4 regions of the Martelella mediterranea DSM 17316 genome follow, and region 1 is predicted to be linked to each of the others. Evidence: predicted binding sites of a transcription regulator. Region 1 holds the regulator's gene; each other region holds the start of a gene.

Region 1 (4,624 bases):
GTTCCACGGGCCCCTGTCCGGCGTCACGCCGGCGCCGGAAAAGGAGAAGGTCTCGATGCCGCCGGAAGCGGTCGGAAGCTTGATAGCGCTCATGATCAGATTCCCAGATCTTCGAGGTCGACCCAACGGCGTTCGCGGGCGCTTTTATATCCGGCCTCCGCAAGCTGCACGCCCTTGGCGCCCTCGGTCAGCGTATAGGCCCAGGGACCGTCTTCCAGGACATGGCGCAGGAACTGCTCCCACTGCACCTTGAAGCCGTTGTCGAAGACGGTGTTGTCCGGCACGTCCTGCCAGTCCTCGAAGAAGTTCATCTTCTGCGGTTCGTCGGGGTTCCACACCGGCTTCGGCGTATTGGCGCGGTGCTGACTGTAGCACTTGTGCAACCCGGCAACGGCGGAGCCGTGGGTGCCGTCGATCTGGAAGGTTACGAGATCGTCGCGGCGAACGCGGGTGCACCAGCTTGAATTGATATGCGCGACGATATCGCCTTCCAGCATGAAGGTCGCATAGGCAGCGTCATCGGCGGTTGCCTTGTATTCCCTGCCCTGTTCATCAATGCGGGCCGGGATATGGGTCGCGGTGGTGCAGGAGACCGACTTGACCGGGGCGACGACATTATCCAGCACGTAGCGCCAATGGCAGAGCATGTCGGAAACCATGCCGCCGCCATCCTCGGCGCGGTAGTTCCAGCTCGGACGCTGCGCCGGCTGGTCCTCGCCGGTAAACACCCAGTAGCCGAATTCGCCCTTCACCGACAGGATCTTGCCGAAGAAGCCATTGTCGCGCAGGCGCTTCAGCTTGACGAGGCCCGGCAGATCGAGCTTGTCGTGAACGATGCCGTTCTTGACGCCCTTTTCCTTGGCATAGCGCGCGATCTCGACGGCCTCTTCCAGACCCTCGGAGACCGGCTTTTCGGAATAGACATGCTTGCCGGCATCGATCGCCTTTTTCAGCAACGTCGGGCGCAGCTTGGTGGAGGCGGCATCGAAGAAGATGACATTGTAAGGGTCGGCAAGCGCCGCATCGAGATCGGTGGTGACGCGCTCAACGCCGTGGCGCTTCGCCAGTTCCTCGATCTTGGCGGCATTGCGGCCGACGATGATCGGGTCCGGCATCACAAGCGAGCCGTCACTCAAACGCAGACCGCCCTGATCACGGATCGCGAGCACCGAGCGGATAAGATGCTGGTTCATTCCCATGCGGCCGGTGACGCCGTGCATGATGATCCCGATACGATTGGTATCAGCCATAGAATTCCTCCCTGAACTTGCTCATTACCTACCAGTTAGTAATAAACGCGTCAACACGGCAGACTGACAAAAATTGATAGCGCGGAAGCGGTAGACATGTGGATGCTCTTGCGAGCGAAACCGGACAGGAAAACGCCGGCGGCGATGTTACGTCGGCGCCGGAGAGCCGCAGATTGATGGTCGCCGGTTCGGGTTTCTCGTGACGCGGTTGCGGCCGATCAGTCGGCGCCGAAAAGGTCGCGGGTGAAGACCTTTTCGGCGACATCGCGGATTTCATCGGTCATTCTGTTCGCAACGATCAGGTCGGCATTGTTCTTGAAAGCGTCCAGATCCCTGCTCACAGGCGAATTGAAGAAGGAAGCGTCCTTCAGCGCCGGTTCGTAGACGGTGACCGGTATGCCCTTGGCCTTGATCCGCTTCATGATGCCCTGAACGGAGGATTGGCGGAAATTGTCGGAACCCGCCTTCATCACCAGCCGGTAGATGCCGACCGACTTCGGCTTCAGCGCGATGATGCGTTCGGCGATGAAGTCCTTGCGGGTGGTATTGGCGTCGACGATGGCGCGAATCAGGTTCTGCGGCACCTCCGAATAATTGGCCAGAAGCTGCCTTGTGTCCTTGGGAAGGCAGTAGCCGCCATAGCCGAAGGATGGGTTGTTGTAATGGTCGCCGATGCGCGGATCGAGGCCGATGCCCTCGATGATCTGCCGCGAATCCATGCCGTGGGTGACGGCATAGCTGTCGAGTTCGTTGAAATAGGCGACGCGCATGGCGAGATAGGTGTTGGCGAACAGCTTGATCGCCTCGGCCTCCGACTCCCCGGTGTAGAGCACCGGAACATCCTTCTTCAGCGCGCCCTCGACCAGAAGGCCGACAAAGGTCTCCGCCCGGGCGGAACGCTCGCCGATGACGATGCGCGAAGGATTGAGGTTGTCGAAAAGCGCCCGCCCCTCGCGCAGGAATTCCGGGGAGAAGATGATGCGGTCGCTTTGAAAGGCAAGCCGCGTGCGGTCGGTAAAGCCCACCGGCACGGTGGATTTGATGATGATCGTCGCGGCGCTGCCCGAGGCCAGCACATCACTTATAACCCTGGTCACCGACGAGGTGTCGAAGTGATTGGTCTCGGGATCGTAATTGGTCGGCGTGGCGACGATCACGAAATCGGCATCGCGATAGGCGGCCGCCGCTTCGGTCGTCGCCTTCAGCCGCAGCGGCTTTTCCGCCAGATAGCGTTCGATCTCACTGTCAACGATCGGACTCCTGCCGGCATTCAGCCCATCCACCCGCCCCGGATCGATATCGATCGCCACCACCTCGTGGTTCTGCGCCAGCAGGACCGCGTTCGAAAGCCCGACATAGCCGATACCGGCAACCGCGATTTTCATGTTTCACTCCAGATCGATCCAGTGGCCCGGTCACGCTCGCCGGTTTATCGCCCACGACACATGAATTGGCAAGCCGCCCGGCACGCGCTCAGGCTGCCAACTGGACGGCTTTCGGCATGGAATGGCTTTTGAGACGAGACTGGCCTGCCGGTTTGTCGATTCGGCGCCCGACCCGCATCGGCGGTGCGAAACCCCTTGATTGCCGGGCCTGGGGGCGGACTTGCGGAACACAGTGAGAACATGTATATTCGTTCTGGATTTGTTTCGAAGGGCCAGGGGCAGGAAATGCTGACACGCAAACAACAGGAATTGCTGTATTTCATTCACGAACGGATGAAAGAGACCGGTATTCCGCCATCCTTCGACGAAATGAAGGAAGCGCTGGACCTCGCGTCGAAATCCGGCATTCACCGGTTGATCACCGCGCTGGAGGAACGCGGCTTCATCCGCCGGCTCCCCAACCGCGCGCGGGCGCTTGAAATCCTGCGCATGCCGGACAGCGTCATCGGCCAGCAGCCGCGCCGGGGCTTTTCGCCAAGCGTGATCGAGGGCTCGCTCGGCAAGAAACAGGAAGAGCCAAAGGCGCCGGCCAGCGCCAATGACGGCGGCTCGACCGGTATTCCGGTCATGGGTCGGATTGCCGCCGGCGTGCCGATTTCGGCGATCCAGGAAAACACCCATCAGATCATCGTGCCGGCGGAAATGCTGGGCGCGGGCGAACATTACGCGCTGGAGGTGCAAGGCGATTCGATGATCGAGGCCGGGATTTTCGACGGCGACACCGTGATCATCCGCAATATCTCCACCGCCTCGCCCGGCGATATCGTCGTGGCGCTCGTCAATGACGAGGAGGCGACGCTGAAGCGGTTCCGCCGCAAGGGCGCGTCGATCGCGCTGGAAGCGGCCAACCCCGCTTACGAGACCCGCATTTTCGCCGCCAACCAGGTCAAGGTGCAGGGCAAGCTGGTCGGCCTGATCCGCCGTTACCACTGAAGGTCAGGGTCTCAGGAACCGCGATGACCGGCAGGTATTCGCCGGAGCGCCAGTCATAGAGCCGGTGCCTGTTCCACGGGCGCGTGAGCGCTCTGACCGACGTGCTGATTGAGAGTGTCATGGGGCCGCAGGGCGATTGTGATGGCGTGGACGGCGGAGCTGCGGCGTCCGCTTTGCCTACTCTCAGCGGATTGGCATTGCTTGCTTGCTGAACGATTGCCTCACCCCTGTCCGGCTCCGCAACCGAGCGCCGTATGTCGCCATCGTCCCTAGTTCGACTGGCAGTCGGCGGCAGCGTGAATTGGAAGGCGCCGTGCTGGCGGCGCATCGCCGGCGTGACGAGGTATGCGCCGGAGCGGCAGATCTGGAAACCGGGGCGGTAGCGGCTAACGACGATATCGGCATTGTCGCAGGCAAGGCCGGCAAAGGCCGGCCGGTCGACCGTCATGAGCCTGAGTTCCATGAAGAGCCCGTAGCACCATGCATCCTTCTTGCAGTGGAAGATGCCGGGCGTTCGACCTGCTTCGGTGATCGTATCGCGGAGCGCCCGCGCGGCGCTCGCCATATCCGCTGCTTCCAGCCGCGCGAAGCGATCCTCCTCATCCAGCACCAGCGCGCTTTCTTCCACAGGCGGCAGCGTCTCTGCGAGCGCAAGCGCCGTTTCCCATTGCTCGAACACGAAGGATGGTGGCCGCTTCGTTGTGAGCGCCGCGACATCGCCGGTGACGAATGCGACGAGGTTGCCATCATCCGCCACCAGGATTTGCGACGGCGAAGGCTCGCGCGGCCATGAAATCAGTGCAACGGAAACCGCCATTGGGATCACGCCGAGAAGCCGCAGCCGCGTGCGCAACAGCACGAGCGGCAGGAAGCCGGCCAGGAACAACAGCAGAAATCCCTCCGGAGCGCGACCAGTGGTAAACGCGCCGCCGAGGCCGTCGACCCATGTCGCCGCCCGCATCACCCAATCAAGCCCCCAGCCCATGACGAACAGAA
Region 2 (4,624 bases), 900 kb from region 1:
GTTTCCAACAGGTCCTGCCAGCGGTCGAACTGGGTGACGACGTCGAACAGCGCCTTGCGTGGCTTCGGCTTCAGCTCATCAGTGTCGATCAGCTCGCGGGCGGCCGCCAGCATCGGAATGTTGCGCTCGCGGGCATAGTCGTGGACCTTGCGCACGCTGGCATCGCCAAGGCCGCGCTTCGGCGTGTTGATGATCCGCTCCAGCGCCAGATCGTCGGCCGGCTGGCAGGTGAGGCGGAAAAACGCCATGGCGTCGCGAATTTCGAGGCGCTCGTAAAAGCGCGGGCCGCCGATGACGCGGTAGTTGAGCCCGAGCGTGACGAAGCGATCCTCGAATTCGCGCATCTGGAACGAGGCGCGCACCAGGATCGCCATGTCGTTCAGCGCCTCGCCCTGCTTCTGGTACTGCTCGATCTCCTCGCCGATCGCGCGGGCTTCCTCCTCGGAATCCCAGGCGGCGTGAACCTGCACCTTGCTGTCGTCGGGATCGGTGCGTTCGGTGAACAGCGTTTTGCCGAGACGGCCCTCATTATGGGCGATCAGATTGCCGGCGGCCCCCAGAATATGCGCGGTCGAGCGGTAATTGCGCTCCAGCCGGATCACCTTGGCGCCCCGGAAATCCTTCTCGAAGCGGAGAATATTGTCGACCTCCGCGCCGCGCCAGCCATAGATCGACTGGTCGTCATCGCCCACGCAGCAGATGTTGATCGGACCTTCGTCGCCGGCGGGCCGCTGGGCCAGGAGCCGCAGCCACATATATTGCGCGGTGTTGGTGTCCTGATACTCGTCCACCAGAATGTAGCGGAAGCGCTTGTGGTATTCCTTCAGGATATCCGGATGCTGACGGAACAGTTCGATCGGGTGCAGCAGAAGATCGCCGAAATCGCAGGCGTTGAGCGTCTTCAGCCGGTCCTGATAGGCCTGATAGAGTTCGCGGCCGCGGCCATTGGCAAAGGCACGGGCGTCGCCCTCGGCAATCGTCTTCGGCGTCAGGCCCTTGTTCTTCCAGTTGTCGATCATGCCGGCGAACTGCCGCGCCGGCCAGCGCTTGTCGTCGAGACCCTCGGCCTGGATCAACTGCTTGAGCAGCCTGAGCACGTCGTCGGTATCGAGAATGGTGAAGTCGGAGCGCAGACCGGCAAGCTCGGCATGGCGGCGCAGAAGCTTGACGCCGATCGAGTGAAACGTGCCGAGCCAGGGCATGCCCTCGACCGCGCCGCCCACCAGCGCGCCGATCCGTTCCTTCATCTCGCGCGCGGCCTTGTTGGTGAAAGTCACGGCAAGAATCTGGCTGGGATAGGCCCTTCCGGAAGCAAGAATATGGGCGATGCGGGTGGTCAGAACCCGGGTCTTGCCGGTGCCCGCACCCGCAAGCACCAGAAGCGGCCCCTCGGTGGTTTCCACGGCGTCGCGCTGCTCGGGGTTGAGGCCGGAGAGATAATCGGGCGCATCCGGCGCGCGGCGCGCGGCCATCGCTCGTGCGGCAAGGCCGGAGCGGGCGGGCGCTGCGGGCTGCGGCGCATCGTCTTCGTCGAAAAACGGAATATTGTCGTCACCTTGATTCATGAGGCCAATCTAATGGCTTGCATGCCAAAGGTGAAGGCGGCGCGGGAAATGAGAACAAAAAAAGCACATCCCAGCCAATGCCGGCCACCGTTTATGTACCGCCAGGCGGAGGTAACATTACAATTTGGTGAGGTTTGATCTGGCGACTTGCGGAGGCGGGAACGATAACGATACTTCGGTGACAGGAATCCCGCCCCAGTTGCCAGTCCGAGGTCATGAATGCGTCTTTATCAACAGCTTGCCGTCAGTCTCGGCGTTCTGGCAGTCGGGGCCGCGGCCTGGCTCTGGTTTGCTCCCGATGGCCGCGAGCTCATGGCCTCGATGGGCATTGCCGGTAATAACGACACGGCCAGGCCCCCGGCAGGCGGCCGCGGCGGCGGTTTCGGCGGCGCGGTTCAGGTCGTCACCGCGCCGGTCGCGATCGGCACGGTCAACGACCAGTTGACGGCGATCGGCAGCGGGGCTGCGATCCAGTCGGTGACGCTGCTGCCCGAGCAGGCCGGCACGATCACGGAGATCAGCATATCCTCCGGCGACAAGGTGGAGAAGGGCGACGTCATCGTCCGGCTCGACGACCGCGAGCAGGTTCTGGCGCGCAACCTGGCGGAGGTCGCGCTTGAAAGCGCCGCCCGGCAGGCGGAGATCAATCGCAAGATCAGTTCCTCGATTTCCAATCTCGAAGTCTACAACGCCGAGATCGCCGAGAAATCCGCTCAACTCGATCTCGAGACGGCGGAACTCAATCTCGCCCGCCGGCAGATCGTCGCGCCGATTTCGGGCGTCGCCGGGATCGTCGGCGTCAATGTCGGCGACTATGTCACCACCTCGTCGGAGATCGTCACAATCGATGATCGCTCTGCGATCCTCGTCGATTTCGACGTTCCGGAGCGCTTCGCAACCGCCGTCACCCCGGGAACGCCGGTGGAGGCAAGCCTGGTCGCAGCGCCCCAGAAGCGCTTTGACGGCGTGGTCGAGGCGGTCGACAACCGGATTGACCCGGCAAGCCGCACGTTCACCGTGCGCGCGCGTATCGACAACGAAAGCGACGCGCTGAGAGCTGGCATGTCCTTCGACGTGACCATGCGGTTTCCCGGCGATGAATATCCGGGCGTCGATCCGCTGGCGATCCAGTGGGATTCGGAAGGCGCCTTCGTGTGGCGTATGGCCGACGGCGCGTCCGAGAAGGTCCGGGTCCGCGTGATCCAGCGCGACCCGGATGTGGTGCTGGTCGATGCCGCGCTGGAGGCGGGCGACCCCGTGATCATCGAGGGCATCCAGCGCCTGCGCGAGGGCGGCGCGGTGCGTCAGGCGAATGCGGGGGCTTCGTCATGAGCGAGGATACCCCGACCGGCGACAAGCGCGACGAGATCGAGGAAATCGCTGTCGATCACGCAACCGAGCATGGCTTCACCGCGCTCTTCGTGCGCCGGCCGATCATGGCGCTGGTGTTCAACGCGCTGATCGTGGTCGCCGGCCTTGCCGCCTATTTCGGCGTCGAGGTGCGCGAACTGCCGGATGTCGACCAGCCGGTGATCACCGTGCGCACCACCTTTTCCGGCGCTTCGCCCGAAACCGTCGACCGCGAGGTCACCGATGTCATCGAAGGCGCGGTGGCGCGCGTCTCCGGCCTGCAGTCGATGTCGTCGCAATCGCAGACCGGCTCCAGCCGGGTGACGCTGGAGTTCAGCAAGGATACCGATATCAATGTCGCCTCGATGGACGTCCGCGACGCCGTCGGCCGGGTCGAGGGGCAACTGCCGGACGACGCCGACGAGCCGCGCATCGTCAAGGCGGATTCCGATGCGCAGCCGATCCTGCGGCTGGCGGTCACCTCCTCCACGCTCGATATCGACGACCTGACCAAATATGTATCGGACAATATCGAGGACAGGCTTGCCGCCGTTTCCGGCGTCGCCGATGTCGCGGTCTATGGCGACCGGGACAAGATCTTCCGCATCGATATCAATCAGGCGGCGCTTGCCAGCCGCGGCCTGACGGTCGCCGATCTCGCCAATGCGCTTTCCGACATGTCGTGGGACGTGCCGGCGGGGTCGCTCACCAGCACCACCCAGGCGCTCGGCGTGCGCGCCACCGCCGACCTTACCACACCGGAAGAATTCGCCGATCTGAAGGTCGCCGACAATGTCCGCCTCGGCGATGTGGCGACTGTCGTCTTCGGCCCGGATACGGCTGCGACGGCGCTGCGCTATAATGGCCAGCCGGGCATCGGTCTCGGCATCGTGCGTCAGGCCAAGTCCAATACGCTGGAGATATCGGAGGGCGTGCACAGGGTCATCGAGGAGCTCCGGCCAAACCTGCCGGAAGGCACCACGATACGGGTTTCGAGCGACGATGCGGTGTTCATTTCGGGCTCGATCGAGGAGGTGGTCCGCTCGCTGACCCTTGCCGCGCTGATCGTGGTGGCGATCATCTTCCTGTTCCTGCGCGACTGGCGGGCGACCATCATTCCGGCGATCACGCTGCCGGTGGCCCTGATCGGCACGGTCGCCGCGATCTATGTCGCCGGCTTCTCCATCAATATCCTGACCCTGCTCGCGATCGTGCTTGCCACCGGCATGGTGGTCGATGACGCGATCGTGGTGCTGGAAAACATCGTGCGCCTGCGCGCGCTCGGCTTGGGCCCGCGCGCGGCAGCCGTTCTCGGCACCCGCCAGGTTTTCTTCGCGGTGATCACCACCACGGCGACCCTTGCCGCCGTGTTCGTGCCGTTGTCGTTCCTGCCCGGCCAAGCTGGCGGCCTGTTCCGCGAATTCGGCTTCGTGCTCGCCTTCGCGGTGATGCTGTCGTCCTTCGTGGCGCTGACGCTGTGCCCGATGCTGGCTTCACGCATCCTGGTCCAGCATTCCGAGACCCGGCCCGGGCTTGCCACCCGGCTCGGCAATGGTTTCAACCGCTTCTATGCGCATTCGCTGCGCCTTGCGCTTGCCGCGCCGCTGGTCGTGCTTTCCTTCGGTGCGTTGCTGATGTTCGGCGCCTATCTCGCCTATGCCAACATCACCAATGAACTCCTGCCGAGCGAGGATCGCTCGATGCTGATG
Region 3 (4,624 bases), 210 kb from region 1:
CAGCACGTAATCGGCGGTCAGGATCGCGTCCTCGTCATGTTCGACGACGATGACCGTGTTGCCGATATCGCGCAGATGTTTCAGCGTATCGAGCAGCCGCGTGTTGTCGCGCTGATGCAGGCCGATCGAGGGCTCGTCGAGCACGTAGAGCACGCCGGTCAGCCCCGAGCCGATCTGCGAGGCAAGCCGGATGCGCTGGCTCTCGCCGCCGGAAAGCGAGCCGGAATTACGCGACAGCGTGAGATATTCCAGCCCGACATCGTTCAGGAACCGCAGCCGCTCGTTGATTTCCTTGAGGATGCGCACCGCGATATCGTTCTGCTTCTGCGAGAAGTGCTTCGGCAGGTCCTCGAACCAGTCGCGCGCCGCGCGGATCGAAAGCTGGCTGACCTCGCCGATATGGCGGCCGTCGATCTTGACGGCGAGCGCCTCCGGCTTCAGCCGGTAGCCGTTGCAGGCCGGGCAGGGGGCCGCCGACATGTAGCGCTCCATCTCCTCGCGCGCCCAGGCGGAATCCGTCTCCTTCCAGCGCCGCTCGAGATTGGGAATGATGCCCTCGAAGCTCTTGGTGGTCTTGTAGCTGCGCGCGCCGTCGGCATACTGGAACTCGATCTTGTCATCGGTCCCGTTGAGGATAGCGTTGGTGGCCTGTTCCGGCAGCTTGTCCCAGCGATCCGTCATCTTGAAGCCGAAATGCCGGCCAAGCGCCTCCAGCGTCTGCTTGTAGTAAGGCGACGAGGATTTCGCCCAGGGCGCGATCGCGCCTTCTGACAATTTTTTCGCCCGGTCCGGAACGACCAGCCCTTCATCGATCTTCTGCTGGAATCCGAGCCCGTCGCAGGTCGGGCAGGCGCCGACGGGATTGTTGAAGGAGAACAGCCGCGGCTCGATTTCCGGAATCGTGAATCCTGAAACAGGACACGCGAATTTTTCCGAAAAAACAACGCGTTCATGGGTTTCGTTGAGAGATTTGTTCTTGGCGCCGCCGGCCGCCGTCTCGTTTTCCGGCAGCGGCTTGTCGGCGAATTCGGCGACCGCCAGCCCGTCCGCGATTTCGAGGCAGGTCTCCAGACTGTCGGCCAGCCGGGTCGCCAGATCGTCGCGCACCGCAACGCGGTCGACCACCACGTCGATATCATGCTTGTATTTCTTGTCGAGCTTTGGCGCTTCGGCGATCTCGTAGAATTCACCGTCGATCTTGACGCGCTGAAAGCCCTTCTTCATCAGTTCCGCCAGTTCCTTGCGAAACTCGCCCTTGCGGCCGGTCACCAGCGGCGCGAGGATATAAAGCCTTGTGCGTTCCGGCAGCGCCAGAATGCGGTCGACCATCTGGGTCACGGTCTGGCTTTCGATCGGAAGGCCCGTCGCCGGCGAATAGGGGACGCCGGTGCGCGCGAAAAGAAGGCGCATATAGTCGTAGATCTCGGTCACCGTGCCGACGGTGGAGCGCGGGTTCTTCGACGTGGTCTTCTGCTCGATCGAGATCGCCGGCGACAGGCCCTCGATCCGGTCGACATCCGGCTTTTCCATCATCTCCAGAAACTGGCGCGCATAGGCCGAGAGGCTTTCGACATAGCGCCGCTGCCCCTCCGCGTAGATCGTGTCGAACGCCAGCGAGGATTTGCCGGAGCCCGAAAGCCCGGTCATCACGATCAGGCTGTTGCGCGGCAGATCCACGTCAACGCCTTTCAGGTTATGCTGGCGCGCGCCGCGGATGGAGATATTCTTCAGTTCGCTCATGGGATCAGGCTTCTCGAGAAGGGAATTTGCTTCCTATGTAGTTCACGCTGCGGCTCTGTCGAGGTGCAGCAAAACAGACGGTTTGAATGTCCCCGGTTGAATCGCTTGACTCGATCATAGCAGAGCGATAGAACAAATAAAGAACATTTTTAATTGTGGATTGTCCCGTATCGGTTGATCGCTTTCGGAGAGATCGTCTATGCTGCCGAAAATTCTCTAAAGCGCCGCAACGCGGTTATACAGGTGGTAGTCATGGCAGGTAGTGTAAACAAGGTCATCCTCGTCGGCAATCTCGGAGCGGACCCGGAAATTCGGCGCACACAGGATGGCCGGCCGATCGCCAATCTGCGGGTGGCCACGTCGGAAAGCTGGCGCGACCGCAATTCCGGCGAGCGCAAGGAGCGCACGGAATGGCACCGGGTGGTGATCTTCAGCGAGGGGCTGTGCAAGGTCGCGGAACAATATCTGCGCAAAGGCTCCAAGGTCTATATCGAAGGCCAGCTTCAGACCCGCAAATGGACCGACCAGGGCGGCCAAGAGCGGTTTTCGACCGAGGTCGTGCTGCAGGGCTTCAACGCCACGCTGACCATGCTGGACGGCCGCGGTGAAGGCGGCGGGGGCGGTGGCCAAGGCGGCAACTTCGGCGGAGGCCAGGGCGGCGGTGGCTATGACGATTACGGCTCGCAGCCGTCTTCCGGTGGTGGTGGCGGTGGCCGCAGCAGCGGCGGCGGTTTCTCGCAGGATCTCGACGACGACATTCCGTTCTGATCCCAACCGCATCGGACCTTTTTGAGGGCAAACGCGCCGGATAATTCAGGCGCCTGCCGTGCCCGTGGGGATATGCATCACCGTGGTCACCCCGTCGATCACGAACTGCACGGCCAGCGCCGTCAGCATCATGCCGAGAATGCGGGTGAGAATGTTACGACCGGTTTCGCCGAGAAGCCGGTCGATCAGGCCGGCGGCGAGCATTGCCAAAAGCACGACCAGCGAGGCGACGAAGATCACCAGAACGAGCGCCAGCTTGTCCAGCACCGTTTCCATCTTGGAGCCGAGCAGGATGGTCGCGGAGATCGCGCCGGGGCCTGCGATCAGCGGCATGGCCAGCGGGAAGGCGGCGAGATTGGCCATGCCATCCTTCGTGATGGCGGTTTCGGTGGTCCTCTCCTTTCTTTCGACGCGTTTTTCGAAGATCATTTCCACGCCGATCCAGAACAGAAGAATGCCCCCGGCGATACGGAACGCGCTCATGGAAATGCCGAGCGCGTTGAGGATGTCATCGCCCAGCAGCGCAAAGGCCAGGAGCAGAAAGAACGAAATCAGGCTGCCCCGGATCGCCACCTTGCGGCGCTGCGCCTGGGTCATGCCCACGGTCAGCGCCAGGAAGATCGGCACCATGCCGGGCGGGTCCATGGTCACCATCAAGGTGGTGAAGCCGTTTATCAGCGTCGCCAGTTCATTCATCGCCCGTTCCCCAGCCGTTTTTGCGTTTCCAGAGAGCATGGCGCCGCGTTAAACCGGAAGTGGCATTCGCAGCGCTCTTGTGAGCTTGCCACAGGATCACCACCTGACACGAATAAAATCGCGTAATTCGGCCTCTGTCCACTGTCAGGAGGCTTGAGAAATTGGCGTCAGCCATCGGATTCGGCTATAAAAAACCAGATGATTCTAGCTTGAGATCGTGATTCACATTGACTGATCAAACGACACCTTCGGGCGGAGGTCTTCCGCCGGGCATCGAGCCCATCTCCATCATGGAGGAAATGCAGCGTTCCTACCTCGATTACGCGATGAGCGTGATCGTCAGCCGCGCGCTGCCGGATGTTCGTGACGGCCTGAAGCCGGTGCACCGCCGTATCCTCTACGGCATGTCCGAAATGGGCGTGGACTGGAATAAGAAATACGTCAAATGCGCCCGCGTCACCGGCGATGTCATGGGTAAATATCACCCTCATGGCAATGCCGCTATCTATGACGCGCTGGCGCGTATGGCACAGCACTGGTCGCTGCGCCTGCCGCTGATCGACGGGCAGGGCAATTTCGGCTCCGTTGACGGCGACCCGCCCGCGGCCGAGCGCTACACCGAATGCCGCCTGCAAAAGGTCGCGCATACGCTGCTCGACGATCTCGACAAGGACACCGTCGATTTCCGCGAGAACTATGACGGCACGCTGTCGGAGCCGGTGGTGCTGCCGGCCAAGTTTCCGAACCTTCTCGTCAATGGCGCGGGCGGCATCGCCGTCGGCATGGCCACCAACATCCCGACCCACAATCTGGGCGAGGTGATCGACGGCTGCATCGCGGTGATGGAAAATCCCGCGATCGAGCTGCCGGAACTGATGCAGATCATCCCGGGTCCCGATTTCCCGACCGGCGCGCAGATTCTCGGCCGCGCCGGCATCAAGTCCGCCTATGAGACCGGCCGCGGCTCGGTGATCATGCGCGGAAGGGCCACGATCGAGCCGATGCGCGGCGATCGCGAGCAGATCATCATCACCGAAATTCCCTATCAGGTGAACAAGGCGACGATGATCGAGAAGATGGCCGAACTGGTGCGCGACAAGCGCATCGAGGGCATTTCCGATCTGCGCGACGAGAGCGACCGCGAAGGCTATCGCGTCGTCGTCGAACTGAAGCGCGACGCCAATGCCGAGGTCATCCTCAACCAGCTTTATCGCTATACGCCGCTGCAGACGTCCTTCGGCTGCAACATGGTGGCGCTGAACGGCGGCAAGCCGGAACAGCTCACCCTGCTCGATATTCTGCGCGCCTTCGTCTCCTTCCGCGAAAGCGTGGTCAGCCGGCGCACCAAATATCTGCTCAGGAAGGCGCGCGATCGCGCCCATGTGCTGGTTGGCCTTGCCATCGCTGTTGCCAATATCGA
Region 4 (4,624 bases), 650 kb from region 1:
TCGCCTGGTCGACGCGAAGGCTTCCGCCGGAAGGCGAGACCGTCTTCCACGCCCCGCCGATCCGGCACACTCAAACACCGCATCCAGTCAGCCGATCGCAAAACCGACCGCCAATGCATTCCCTTGCGCTTTTATTGCGCGCAAGCGGCGATGGCAATCAGTCCTCGTCGACGACGCGCAGTTTCATGCGGCCGAGCCCCTGCTGTCCCTCGTCAAGGGTGGAAGACGGCTCCGCCTCCTTTCGACCGGTTTCGAATTCCAGCGTCGCGATCCGTTCGCCGCGCCGGGCGATCTTGCCCGTCGATATCCGGATCGTCTCGACATCCTGGCGGGCCTGGTTGAAATGGTTTTCCAGCTTTGCCACGCGCTCGTTGAGGCGCGTCAGGTCCGCCAGCAGATTGGCAACCTCGCCCTGTATCAGATGCGCCTGTTCGCGCATGCGCTGGTCCTTCATCACCGCCTGCACGACCTGGATCGACAACAGCAGCAGCGTCGGTGAGACGATCACCACGCGCATGGCATGGGCGCGCTGGACGACCGCCTCGTAATGCTCGTGGATATCCGCGAAAATCGATTCGGACGGCACGAACAGGAAGGCCGTGTCTTGCGTTTCTCCGGGCAGCAGATATTTGCTGGCGATATCGCGGAGATGGGTCTCGAGATCGCGGCGGAAGCGCTGGCTGGCGGCGCGCGCTGCCTCGTCGCTTTCCGCCGCGCGCATCGCGTTCCAGGATTCGAGCGGAAACTTGGCGTCGATGATCAAGGGCGGCGCGCCATTCGGCATGTCGACCACGCAGTCCGGGCGGGTGCCGTTCGACAGCGTCGCCTGGAACCGGAAGCTTCCGGCGGGTAGGGCATCGGCGATGATCGCTTCCATCCGCCCCTGACCGAATGCGCCGCGGGTCTGCTTGTTGGAAAGGATTGCCTGCAGGCCGACCACGTCCTTGGCCAGCGACTGGATATTGTTCTGCGCCGCATCGATGACAGCAAGCCGCTCCTGCAGGCGGCGGAGGTTCTCGTGGGTGGTCTGGTGCTGCTGGTGCAGCGTGGTGCCGATCCGCTGTGACAGGCCATCGAGGCGGGAGCCGAGCGCGGCATTCAGCTCCGACTGGCGGCTGCCGAACAGTTCCGCCATCGTCGCCATGCGGCCCTGCATCTCGCTCTGCGCCTGCACCAGTTGCTGCAGCTCGCGTTCAAGCCCCTTTTCCTGCCGCCCGCCGCCGCGGCGGGCCAGGAGAATGACGAGAGCGGCAATCAGAATGCACAACGCCCCGGCCATGGCGAGCATCGCCGTGTCCGCCGCCGCCAGTCGGGCCATCACTGCATCCATCACATCACCTCTCTTATGGTGAGCCTAGCGCAGATTCTTCTTGAAAGAAAGATCAAAACGTGAACAAAATGATTTACGGAAATAACGGGAAGGGAGGTTTGGGGCAGAACGTATGAAAAGATTTCCCCTCGGGCGAACATGCGCTATGGGGAGGGCATGACCACGATGCCACTGATTATCTTGCCGGACCCTCTGCTGCGCACGGTCTCGAAACCGGTCGAGCGCATAGACGACGACCTGAAGAAATTTGCCGACGATATGCTGGAGACCATGTATGAGGCTCCGGGCATCGGCCTTGCCGCGATCCAGGTTGGCGTGCCTCGCCGCATGCTGGTTCTGGATGTCGCCAACAAGGACGAGGGCGAGAAGCAGCCCATGGTGGTGATCAATCCCACCGTGTTGCACAGCTCGGACGAGCGCTCGGTCTATGAGGAGGGCTGCCTGTCGATCCCGGAGTTCTATGCCGAGGTGGAGCGTCCGGCGAGTGTGCGGGTGCGCTATACCGACCTTGCCGGCAAGGAACAGGAAATCGAGGCCGAGGGCTTGCTCGCCACTTGCCTGCAGCATGAGATCGACCATCTCGACGGCGCGCTGTTCATCGATTATCTGTCGCGCCTGAAGCGTGACCGGGTGATCAAGAAGTTCGCCAAGGCGGCCAAGCACAAGCTTTAGGACAGTTCGCTGCCAGCCGGCACGCAGGAGAATGCGTCGAGACGGAGCAGGCGGCGCGGTTCCCGCGTTGCCTTCGCATACCACGGCTCAAGGGCCGGCCTGCCTGCGAGGTCGAAAATGGCGTCTCGGTTTTTCAGCGCGCCGAGAAGTCGGTTGTTGTCTGGCGTTCCTCCTTATGCGGCGGATTTGCCTTTTGCGGCGCGGCATTCTCGTTTATCTGACCAGTTGCCGTATATTCACGTTTGCCTTTTTGCGCGGGCCCGGAAGGAGCGATCATGAGCCTCAGGATTATTTTCATGGGCACGCCCGATTTTTCCGTTCCCACCCTCAGGGCGCTGAAGGAGGCGGGCCACGAGATTGTCTGCGTCTACACCCAGCCGCCGCGGGCGGCCGGCCGGCGCGGGCTGGCGGAGGTCAAGTCGCCAGTGCATCAGGCGGCCGAACTGCTAGGCCTGCCGGTGCGCACGCCGGAGAATTTTCGCGCTGACGAGGATCGCGCCGCCTTCGCCGCGCTTGATGCCGATGTTGCGGTGGTGGTTGCCTATGGCCTGCTGCTGCCGGAAGCGATCCTGAACGGGACGCGGCTTGGCGCCTATAATGGCCATGCTTCGCTGCTGCCCCGCTGGCGGGGCGCGGCACCCATCCAGCGCGCGATCATGGCCGGCGACAGCGAGACCGGCATGATGATCATGAAGATGGAAAAGGGGCTCGATACCGGGCCTGTGGCGCTGACCAAGCGGGTCGCGATCGGTCCGGACATGACGGCGGGCGCGCTGCACGACCGGCTGATGCATGACGGCGCGCGACTGATGGCGGAGGCGATGGCGAAGCTCGAGGTCGGCGACCTGCCGCTTTCACCGCAGGCCGAAGACGGCGTCACCTATGCGAAGAAGATCGACAAGGGCGAGACCCGGATCGATTTCAGCCGACCGGCCGCCGAGGTGCATAATCATATCCGGGGGCTTGCGCCATTTCCGGGCGCGTGGATGGAGGTGCCGGCGGGCAAGCGGCTGGAGCGGGTCAAGGTGCATGAAAGCGCGCTCGGCGAAGGCGAGGGCGCGCCGGGAACCGTGCTCGCGGGACCAGACCTCACGATCGCCTGCGGGAAGGGCGCTGTGCGGCTCATCCGGTTGCAGAAGGCCGGCGGAAAGCCGCTTTCGGCCGAGGATTTCCTGCGCGGCACGCCGCTTGCCCCGGCAACGGTGCTTGCCTGATGCCGCGTTACCGCCTGAAGGTCGAATATGACGGCACGGCCTTTGTCGGCTGGCAACGCCAGGCCGAGGGGCGCTCGGTGCAGAGCGCGCTGGAGGAGGCGATTGCCGGGTTTTCCGGCGAGACCGTTTCCATCCGCGGGGCGGGACGTACGGATTCCGGCGTTCATGCCCGGGGGCAGGTGGTGCATCTCGATCTTGCCAAACCCTGGAGCCCGTTCACAATTCTGAACGCAGTCAATGCGCATCTGAGGCTCGCCGGCGACGGTATTTCGGTGGTCGATGTGGTCGAGGCTGAACCCGATTTCGATGCCCGGTTTTCCGCACTTCGGCGGCATTATCTCTACCGCATCATAAACCGCCGCGCCCATCCCGCGCTGGAATGGAAGCGCGGCTGGTGGGTGCCGAAGCCGCTCGATCACGCGGCGATGCACGCGGCGGCCCAGGTGCTTGTCGGCAGACACGATTTCACCACCTTCCGCTCGGTGCAGTGCCAGGCGAAATCGCCGGTGCGCACGCTCGATCGGCTCGATGTCACGCGGGAGGGCGAGATCATCGAGATCCGCGCCACCGCCCAGAGCTTCCTGCACAACCAGATCCGCTCCTTTGCCGGAACATTGAAACTCGGCGGCGAGGGCAAGATGTCGGTGGATGATGTGCGGCAGGCGCTGGAGGCGCGCGACCGCAAGGCTTGCGGGCCGGTGGCTCCGCCGGAGGGGCTCTATTTCATGCAGGTGGATTATCCCGGCGATTGAACGACATCCGGCCGGGGCTTGCGTCCTTCGTTCTTCCAATATATCTATATTTCCAGCTTTATGGATATGTTGAGGTCCCGATGCCCGTCACCATCTACCACAATCCCGCCTGCGGAACGTCGCGCAACGTTCTGGCGATGATCCGGCAGTCCGGCGAGGCGCCGGAGATCATCGAATATCTGAAGACCCCGCCAACGCGCGAAAAGCTTCAGGAATTGATCGCGGCGATGGCAATTCCGGTGCGCGATCTGCTCCGCCGCAAGGGCACGCCCTATGATGAGCTTGGCCTCGATGATCCGGCGCTTTCCGATGCCGAACTGCTCGACGCCATGATGGCGCATCCGATCCTGATCAATAGACCGATCGTAGTGACGGAAAAGGGCGTAAAGCTGTGCCGCCCGTCGGAGACCGTGCTTGAAATCCTGCCAAACCCGGCCATCGGCGCGTTCACCAAGGAAGACGGCGAGGTTGTCTCGCCGCAGGCCAAAAAGTGAACCTGCCGGACGCCGAATCAATGCCCGCGCTCGATGAAACGGCCTTCCACCCCGTCGATCCCGAACGCCTGTTCACAGGCAACCGGATCGCGCATCCGCCAAGGGTGCTGATGCTGTACGGTTCGCTGCGCGAACGCTCCTATTCCCGGCTTCTGACGGAGG

Evidence for each region. Region 1 encodes LexA, which represses DNA repair genes until DNA is damaged. Its sites were predicted from a motif close to TGTTCNNNNTGTGTTCNG; they were not measured.
Region 2: the regulator LexA is predicted to act here: its motif matches at 1,616-1,633, upstream of Mame_RS20150 (ATP-dependent helicase).
Region 3: the regulator LexA is predicted to act here: its motif matches at 1,869-1,886, upstream of uvrA (excinuclease ABC subunit UvrA).
Region 4: the regulator LexA is predicted to act here: its motif matches at 1,379-1,396, upstream of Mame_RS18895 (DNA recombination protein RmuC).

The regions. Positions count from the first base shown of each region.
Region 1 is NZ_CP020330.1:3,403,007-3,407,630, forward strand. Features, by position in the region: gene Mame_RS15855 (dihydrodipicolinate synthase family protein) at 1-93, opposite strand, end outside; gene Mame_RS15860 (Gfo/Idh/MocA family protein) at 96-1,250, opposite strand; gene Mame_RS15865 (nucleotide sugar dehydrogenase) at 1,469-2,635, opposite strand; gene lexA (transcriptional repressor LexA) at 2,921-3,628, shown strand; gene Mame_RS15875 (ComEC/Rec2 family competence protein) at 3,582-4,624, opposite strand, start outside.
Region 2 is NZ_CP020330.1:4,303,212-4,307,835, reverse strand. Features, by position in the region: gene Mame_RS20150 (ATP-dependent helicase) at 1-1,565, opposite strand, end outside; gene Mame_RS20145 (efflux RND transporter periplasmic adaptor subunit) at 1,785-2,897, shown strand; gene Mame_RS20140 (efflux RND transporter permease subunit) at 2,894-4,624, shown strand, end outside.
Region 3 is NZ_CP020330.1:3,192,261-3,196,884, reverse strand. Features, by position in the region: gene uvrA (excinuclease ABC subunit UvrA) at 1-1,740, opposite strand, end outside; gene Mame_RS14940 (single-stranded DNA-binding protein) at 1,993-2,508, shown strand; gene Mame_RS14935 (MarC family protein) at 2,554-3,204, opposite strand; gene gyrA (DNA gyrase subunit A) at 3,432-4,624, shown strand, end outside.
Region 4 is NZ_CP020330.1:4,050,934-4,055,557, reverse strand. Features, by position in the region: gene Mame_RS18895 (DNA recombination protein RmuC) at 158-1,330, opposite strand; gene def (peptide deformylase) at 1,487-2,002, shown strand; gene fmt (methionyl-tRNA formyltransferase) at 2,278-3,216, shown strand; gene truA (tRNA pseudouridine(38-40) synthase TruA) at 3,216-3,968, shown strand; gene arsC (arsenate reductase (glutaredoxin)) at 4,049-4,462, shown strand; gene arsH (arsenical resistance protein ArsH) at 4,483-4,624, shown strand, end outside.